One region of the Pseudoalteromonas sp. Z9A5 genome, then DNA from elsewhere that is predicted to be linked to it. Evidence: predicted binding sites of a transcription regulator. Region 1 holds the regulator's gene; the other holds the start of a gene.
The links. Region 1 encodes sigma-54, which starts transcription at its own class of promoters, with help from an activator protein. Its sites were predicted from a motif close to GTTGGCACGNNNNTNGNNT; they were not measured.

Region 1 (4,518 bases):
CCTAAGCTGAACAGGTGATTATTTAAATTATTTATTTTCTTGTTCACGATGACGAATTTTTACATTTGGGTGAGTCATCGAAAAGCTTTCACCAATCGTTTGTGCTAAATACACTGAACGATGCTGCCCACCGGTACAACCAATAGCAATGGTTAAGTAGCTACGATTATTTCGTTCTAAATGAGGTAACCACGTTTGCACAAAGGTTTGAATTTGCCATGTAAACTTTTGCACAATACTATGATTAGCTAGGTAGTCTTTAACGGGCTGATCTAATCCTGTTAAAGGTTTTAATTCGGGCTCCCAATGTGGGTTTGGTAAAAAACGTGCATCAAAAACATAATCTGCTTCTTTAGGTATTCCGTATTTAAAGCCAAATGATTCAAAAGTAACAATAAGCTGTTTGTCTTTTTTACCAAGTATTTTTTCTCTGATAGATTCAGCGAGTTGGTGAACACTTAACTCGCTGGTATCAATCATAAAATCAGCTCTGGTTGTTAGCACATCAAGTAATTCTTTTTCTTTTTTTATAGCTAAATCAAGTGGCAATGAGTCGACAGAAAGAGGGTGTAGTCGTCGCGTTTCAGAAAAACGTTTTATTAATACTTGATCTTCGCTGTCTAAATAAAACAGCGTTGGTTTAGCAAAACCAGGTAAATACTCAAAAATATCATTGAACTGTTCTTGTTCTTTTGGCAAGTTTCGAACATCAATACTCACTGCTATTTTGTCGTAGTTGTCAGAGACACTTCGCACTAAAGAAGGCAGCAGGTTTAGTGGAATATTATCTACGCAATAATAACCTAAGTCTTCAACTACGCGTAAAGCTACCGATTTTCCAGAACCTGATCGGCCACTTATGATAATTAATTCCATTTAACACCTTTTTTATTAATTATGATTGATCAACAATAACTTGGTATAGCTCTGTATCTGATTTTGCACAGCGTAACTGCTTACAAAATTCTTTGTCGTTTAGTTTATCAGCAATGGTTGCTAGAGTCTTTAAGTGCTGTTGGTTATCACCATCTGGTACGATGAGTGCAACAAAAATATCTACAGGGCGGTTATCTATCGCATCAAAGTTAATAGGTGTTTCGCTAACAAGTACTAAAGCTAAAGGTTCTTCTACGCCACTCATTCGTCCGTGAGGTATTGCAATACCTTTACCAATGCCTGTACTACCTAGTTTTTCTCTGCTTAGTAAAGCGCTAAGAATATCTTGTTGAGATAAGTAAGGAAGCTTGTTGTGAGCAAGTTCGCTAATAAACTCTAAAATTCTTTTTTTACTATTAAAAAGGACCGCAGCTTTGCTGCAGTCCTGACATATAAGTGAACTTAGTTTCATAATATTAGTGTCGAGCAAGCTTCTCTTTGTGTTTGATAACTTGTCGATCGAGCTTGTCAATCAACGAGTCAATGGCGGCATACATATCTTGATGTTCAGTAGAGGCAAATAATTCCGCACCACTGACATGAATTGTTGCTTCTGCTTTTTGGTTTAATTTTTCTACATCGAGAATGACATGAACATTATTAATATGATCAGAGTGTCTTTCTAGCTTCGCAAATTTAGTGTTTACATAGTCTTTTAGTGAATCGGTTACTTCTACGTGACGACCAGTTAAGTTTAGTTGCATAAGCGTTACCCTCTTTGTTTTTGCGTCTTAAATCAGACTTTTTCGCTGATTTGACGGTGGAATAGCCAGAGATTCGCGGTACTTTGCGATCGTGCGTCTAGCTACTTTAATTCCTTGCTCAGCCAATATATCCGCTATCTTGCTATCACTCAATGGTTTTGCTGAGTTTTCTGCTGCGATTAATTTTCTAATCAGAGCGCGTATTGCCGTAGATGAACATTCGCCACCATTTTCGGTGCTTACATGGCTTGAGAAAAAGTATTTTAACTCAAAGATTCCACGTGGCGTGTGCATATACTTTTGGGTTGTTACGCGAGAAATAGTCGACTCGTGCATTTCTACCATTTCAGCAACATCATTTAAAACCATTGGTTTCATGGCTTCTGGACCGTGTTCAAAAAAGCCTTGTTGTTGCTTAACAATACAATTTGTTACTTTTAACAATGTGTCGTTTCTGCTTTCTAGGCTTTTAATAAACCATTTTGCTTCTTGTAAGTGTGAGCGAATAAATTGGCTATCACCACTCGATTTAACGGTACGAGACATTGCAGCATATTGGCTGTTTACTCTTATTTTAGGCATGCTATCTGGGTTTAATTCTACAACCCAGCGACCTTTAATTTTTTTAACCGACACATCAGGAATAACATACTCAGACTCTTCTCTAACAATCGTATCAGCGGGTTTAGGGCTGAGAGTATGTATTAGTGTCATTACTTCTTTAAGCTCTTCTTCTTTGAGCTTAGTTTTTTTCATTAATGTACGATAGTCACGAGCAGCTAATAAATCAATATGCTCGGTTAAGATCATTTTTGTTTCATTAATGTAAGGTGTTTCTTTATCAAACTGGTTAAGCTGAATACACAAACATTCTTGTAAACTACGTGCAGCAATACCGACCGGATCAAACAGTTGGATACGCTTTAAAACGGCTTCAATTTCGTCAAGTTCGACTTCGTTATCATCTTCGTTTTCTTGATTGAAGCTCTCTAAAATTTCTTCACAGCTAAGTGTTAAAATACCAGAATCATCTACGGCTTCAACAATAGCGATTGCAATAGCTTCATCAGTAGGGCTAAAAGGCGTTAATTGTAACTGCCACATTAGGTACTCATGAAGTGTTTCGGTTGAAGCACCTTGGTATATTGACTCGTCCTCAGGCATTGGTCCTGATGACGATGCAGGCGCAGCACTCATGTACTCATCCCAGCTAACATCCATAGCCATGTCGTCACTTACTGTATCTTTAGCAAGTGCTTCACCACTATCTTGTTCGTATTCGCTAGGAGCATCATCTGCAGATGCGCTAACAGTAACGTCATCGTTATCAGCTTTTTGCTCATTTTTGCCAGCAGAATCTTCTGCGTAGTCGTTTTCTTCAACTTCTAGCAGCGGGTTGCTATCAAGAGCTTCTTGTATTTCTTGCTGGAGATCCAATGTACTGAGTTGCAACAAACGAATTGCTTGTTGCAGCTGTGGTGTCATTGTAAGTTGCTGGCCCATGCGCAGCTGTAATGATTGCCTCATTTATCTCTAACAATCCTTTTATGTTGTTATAATTAATACTAGCAGATGCTCAAAGACATGGCGTTAATGTTACAGCCTAAATTGCTCGCCTAAGTAAACATCGCGTACTGTTTTATCGTTTAATACGTGTTCAGGAGTGCCAGATGCAATTAGCTCCCCATGAGAAACAATGTAGGCTTTTTCACAAACATCAAGGGTTTCTCTTACGTTATGATCGGTAATTAATACACCAATCCCACGGTTTTTAAGATGTTCTATTATTTTCTTAATATCTAATACTGAAATTGGGTCTACACCAGCAAAAGGTTCATCTAGCAATATAAACTTAGGATCGGCGGCAAGTGCACGTGCTATTTCTACACGACGACGTTCACCACCGGATAAAGCCATACCTTGGCTATCACGAATATGCTGAATGCTAAATTCATCCAATAGATTATTTAATGTGTCTTCTCGGGCTTGTTTATTTAGCGATTTACGCGTTTCTAAAATAGCCATTAAATTTTGGTAAACAGTCAGTTTTCTAAATATTGACGATTCTTGTGGTAAATACCCTATGCCTAATCTAGCACGACTATGCATAGGTAAAAGAGTAATATCGTTATCGTCGATAGATATTTTACCTTTGTCGCTAGGTACAAGTCCTACAATCATATAAAACGTTGTAGTTTTACCTGCACCATTAGGTCCAAGTAAACCAACAATACTGCCAGCCTTAACCTCAAGACCTACATTTTTAACAACTTCACGACCTTTATAGCTTTTTGCTAACAGCTCTGCTTTTAATGTGCTCATGGTTGACCTTTATCGCTTTTTTTACTTTTTGTAGCTTCAATAGGCACTAAAATAGTATGAACGCGATCGGTAGAGTTTTCGTCTTTTTCAGCACTAATAAGCTGTTGCTGCATATCGTAAGTAATGCTTTTTGCGTTAATTTTTTGTCCAGCTTGCGATACTTGTGCATCGCCAACAAGTGTTAAAAAACGCTTAGCTACATCGTAACGAACTTCGTTCGCACTTGCGCTCATTATTGTGCCGTCATCTTGCTTTTCTTCAAAGTACGCAGGGCTGCCAGTGGCAATTAATAACTGTTTATTATCACCTAATTCGTCACGCTTATGCACTTCGAGGCGGTCAGCCGTAATGCGACGGTTACCATGAATAATTTCAACATTTTTTTCAAAAATACCTACATTAGCTTTTAGTTGGCCTTCTTGTTTGTCGGCACTAATTGATATTTGATTAGCGGCAGGTTGTGTACTTTGTTCTGCTGCATTACTATTAAAGGCTAGTATAAGTGTAGGAATAATAAGTGATTTTAATATTTTATTGGTCATAGTATATGGTTCGC
Region 2 (4,518 bases), on a different contig from region 1:
TTGCCCAGCTTTTACTTTAATTTTAAAAATATTACCTGCTAAAGGTGCATTAAGTGTTTCGCCCGATGCAACCGATGCAGACTGAGGAATGTGCTCAGAATCCTTTAAAGTTACTTCTTTGAGTTCACCACCTTGCGCTACAACTACGTCGTAAACTTTACCGTCTACTTTTACGCTGTATTGCTCAGCTTTAACGCTACTATTATTTGAGCCTGATTTTGGTGCTATCTTATTGCTCTTATCTTCAACAGTAGGAATAGGCTCAAATGCATCAGGGTTATTACGATTTTTAATAAACTTCAAACCAACTTGTGGAAATAATGCATAAGTTAGTACGTCATCAATTTGCTCATCAGCAAGTGTTAAACCTTGCTCTTGCGCTTCTTTTAATAATTCAGCTTCAAGCGTTGCAAGCTCTGGTGCAATGTTATCTGCAGGGCGACAAGTAATAACCTCTGCTCCATCAAGTACACGCTCTTGTAGCTCTTTATTCATTGGTGCTGGTGTTAAGCCATATTCACCTTTTAATACACCAGCAGTTTCTTTAGTGATTGTTTTATAACGCTCACCGGTTAGCACGTTAAGTACTGCTTGAGTACCTACAATTTGCGACGTGGGTGTTACTAAAGGTAAAAAGCCAAGATCTTCACGTACACGTGGGATCTCAAGTAAAACCTCATTAAGCTTATCTGCCGCGCCTTGCTCTTTAAGTTGGTTTTCCATGTTTGTAAGCATGCCACCAGGTACTTGAGCTAGTAAAATACGACCATCAACCCCTTTTAAGCTACCTTCAAATGCCGCATATTTTTTACGTACATCTCTAAAGTAAGCCGCAATTTCTTCTAGGTGGTTTAAATCAAGGTCAGTATCGCGCTCGGTACCTTCAACTATCGATACAATCGTTTCAGTTGCGGTGTGTCCGTAAGTCATACTCATAGATGAAATAGCGGTATCAAGCATATCAATGCCTGCATCAATCGCTTTTTGATAAGTCGCAGTACTTAAACCTGTTGTAGCGTGGCACTGCATAGCAATAGGAACCGATACTGTTTCTTTAAGTGCTTTAATTAGTTTTTCAGCATCGTACGGCTTTAATAAACCCGCCATATCTTTAATACAAATTGAGTGACAGCCTAAATCTTCTAATTGCTTAGCAAGAGTTAACCACATATCAAGTGTATGAACAGGGCTTACAGTATACGAAATAGTACCTTGAGCATGTGCGCCTACTTTTATAGCCGCTTTAATCGCTGTTTCTAGGTTACGCACATCGTTCATTGCATCGAATATACGAAATACGTCAACGCCATTTTTATGTGCGCGTTCTACAAATTTTTCAACTACGTCATCAGCGTAATGGCGGTAACCTAATAGGTTTTGACCGCGTAATAGCATTTGCTGTTTAGTATTAGGCATCGCTTTTTTAAGCGCACGAATACGCTCCCAAGGATCTTCGCCTAAATAACGAATACACGAATCGAATGTAGCACCACCCCACGATTCAATAGACCAATAACCTGCATCGTCTAACTTGCTAGCAATAGGTAGCATATCGTCTAGGCGCATACGTGTTGCGAGTAATGATTGGTGCGCATCGCGTAATACCAATTCTGTTAATTTTAATTTAGCCATGTGTGTGCCCCTTATTTATTATTTGATTTGTACTGAGCAATGGCAGCACTAATAGCAGCGATGTGCTCATTTGGCACACCTTGAGATTTAAAAGACGGTGATTTAGCTGGTGATGCCTCTGGTTCGCTATAGCGCGTCACCAAATTAGACATAAGCGTTACTGCACCAATTAATATCGACAGAAATACAAACACCCCAACCATACCAGTTAGCATTAAGCTACCAGCCGTTGTGAGTAGAGCACCTATATCCATTTTTCTCCCCCTTGAAACCCATATCGAAAATAAAAAATCGATTTAATTAAATATTTATTCACTGAATAATAACAAAACTAGTCGCTTTGTCTACATCTTGTAAATTGGTAAAACCAATTAAACTATAAACAACATAACACTCAACTAATTTACATGCCATAACCCAGCAATCATGCGCTCTACAATACATACAAGAAATAACGACTATAGCTATTAGTTATATGGAAGTTGTTAATTAACTATTCAGCTTAATTAAAATAAACGTCAAACTTCAAAATAAACATAAAAACACACATCAATTGTTAATTGGTCTTACCAAGAATATTATTCTCAATGAATATTTACCAATAATTTGCAACAGTGTGAATAACTTACATAACAAAGCGTAAAAGTTACTAACTAGCCACTAACTTAAAACACAGTTAAAACGAATAAGCAATTGATATAAAAGAAAAATAAAATATGGCATGTAACTCGCATTAATAAATTTGAGCAAATTTGATAAACCAAGGAGAAAACAATGTTACGCTGGACAATTACATTTTTAGTTATTGCTTTAATCGCTGCAGTGTTAGGTTTTGGTGGCATCGCAGGTGCCGCAGCTGGTATAGCAAAAATTATATTTTTTATCTTTATAGTACTTTTAGTGATCTCATTAGTTTCAGGTGCACTACGTGGTAAATCACCCAGGTAGATAAAGCATTCAACTAACAAACACTGAAATTTAATAAACACTTACAAGGAATCACATTATGAATTCAACAACTGTAAAAGCAGCACTAATCGGTCTATTCGCAAGTTTTTTCATCATGGGTTGTGAAGACAACCATGCAGAAGATGCAGGTGAGCGTATTGATGAAGCAGTAACAGACGTGCAAAATAAAGTAGAAGACACGTGTGAAAATGTTAAAGAAGGCGTAAACGCTGAAGAAACTAACTGTTAATTCTTCTGGTATCGCTAAAAAAACGGCTTTCGGGCCGTTTTTTTGTGCCTGTAATAAAATCACTGACTATAAAGCTGCTCATTTAGAGATTAGCTTGTTAAAATAAAAAAAACGATACCTAAAGTAAGGCAATATGGCATTTACAACAACCTACACACTTGATAAACCCTACTTTTACGAGTGCTTTGATGAGTCACTCCCTTACAGTAAGCGCGCAAAACCTAAGTACTTTTTACTTGTACTACTCGTTGCGCTTGGTTTATTTGGCATTTATGGTTTAAACGATCATTACTTAGGATCTTTTATGATCATGCTGGGTGTACTTGAGTGCGTCGCTTTTTACTATCGCAGACCTTGGTGGGTAACTAGGCAAATGCTTAGCAGAGCATCTGGCTCTGAGGTAACACTTACTTTTGATGAAGACGGTATTAAGTCTGCTAATCATTACAAAAGCTTTCAATTAACATGGCAAGACATAAGCGAAGTAATAAATACGCAGCAAGGTATTATTATTAAAAATAAAAGTGGTATGCAGTACATTTCAAAACAAATACTTAGTCCAGAAACACTCGCTTTTATAAACAAAAAAACCACTCAATGAGTGGTTTTTTGATATAACTCAGTAAATTACTCAGTTATTTATACTTGTTGATTAAGCATTGCCCGGATTAGGGTTAGACTTTTCAGCTTGTATACGCATATAAATCTCTTCACGATGCACTGATACGTCTTTTGGTGCATTAACACCGATTCGAACTTGATTTCCTTTTACGCCTAAAACAGTAACGGTTACTTCGTCACCAATCATTAGGGTTTCACCTACTCGTCGAGTTAGTATTAGCATTCTATTGCTCCAATGTTCTAGTAAAAATTATAAGATTCCGCTAAACATTTTAATGAAAATTAGACTGAAAAGTAAGTAAAAACTCCCAAACTATCTATTTTCTGTTAAAAATGCCTTATGTAATGCACGAACTGCCAACTCTAGGTACTTTTCGTCTATCAAAACTGAAATTTTAATCTCTGAAGTAGAAACCAAAACTACGTTAATATTTTCTTGCGCTAATGCATCAAAAAATAAACTAGCGACACCAGAATGCGATTTCATACCCATACCAACGGCAGACACTTTTGCCACCGTTGTTGATCCACTAACATGTTGAGCACTTAACTGAGCTTTTTGCTCAGTTACTAAGTCAAGCGCTTGCAGATAATCGTTCAGGTGCACAGTGAAAGCATAGTCTATTTTTTCAAAGTTATGATTAACTTGATTAATCATATCTATTTCGATGCCATTTTCGGCAAAAAGTTTCAAAATTTTTGCAATATATTGTGTACCACTTGGCACACCTTTTACTTCAATTAAACATTCATCACGATTAAATGCAATTCCTGATACTACATTGCTTGGCATATCGCTTTCCTCAAAACTTATTAACGTGCCATCGTCAGGACTAAAACTAGAAAGTACCCTAAGTGGCATATTATGCTTTCCTGCAGCTTCTACTGAACGAATATGCAAAACTTTTGCCCCTAAACTTGCCAGCTCTAACATTTCAGCAAATGTAACCTGGCTTAATCGTCTTGCATTAGGTTCAACACGAGGGTCTGTAGTATATACGCCGTCAACGTCTGTGTAGATCTGGCACTCGTCAGCTTTTATAGCTGCTGCAATTTCTACAGCCGAT

Region 2: the regulator sigma-54 is predicted to act here: its motif matches at 2,348-2,366, upstream of GQR56_RS01360 (DUF1328 family protein).

Annotation. Positions count from the first base shown of each region.
Region 1 covers NZ_WTLC01000009.1:18,190-22,707, forward strand. The annotation lists gene rapZ (RNase adapter RapZ) at 28-876, opposite strand; gene ptsN (PTS IIA-like nitrogen regulatory protein PtsN) at 896-1,348, opposite strand; gene hpf (ribosome hibernation promoting factor) at 1,353-1,640, opposite strand; gene GQR56_RS06530 (RNA polymerase factor sigma-54) at 1,668-3,167, opposite strand; gene lptB (LPS export ABC transporter ATP-binding protein) at 3,237-3,962, opposite strand; gene lptA (lipopolysaccharide transport periplasmic protein LptA) at 3,959-4,504, opposite strand; gene lptC (LPS export ABC transporter periplasmic protein LptC) at 4,494-4,518, opposite strand, start outside.
Region 2 covers NZ_WTLC01000001.1:287,221-291,738, reverse strand. The annotation lists gene oadA (sodium-extruding oxaloacetate decarboxylase subunit alpha) at 1-1,632, opposite strand, end outside; gene GQR56_RS01365 (OadG family transporter subunit) at 1,644-1,886, opposite strand; gene GQR56_RS01360 (DUF1328 family protein) at 2,407-2,580, shown strand; gene GQR56_RS01355 (hypothetical protein) at 2,639-2,830, shown strand; gene GQR56_RS01350 (YcxB family protein) at 2,964-3,431, shown strand; gene csrA (carbon storage regulator CsrA) at 3,483-3,674, opposite strand; gene GQR56_RS01340 (aspartate kinase) at 3,765-4,518, opposite strand, start outside.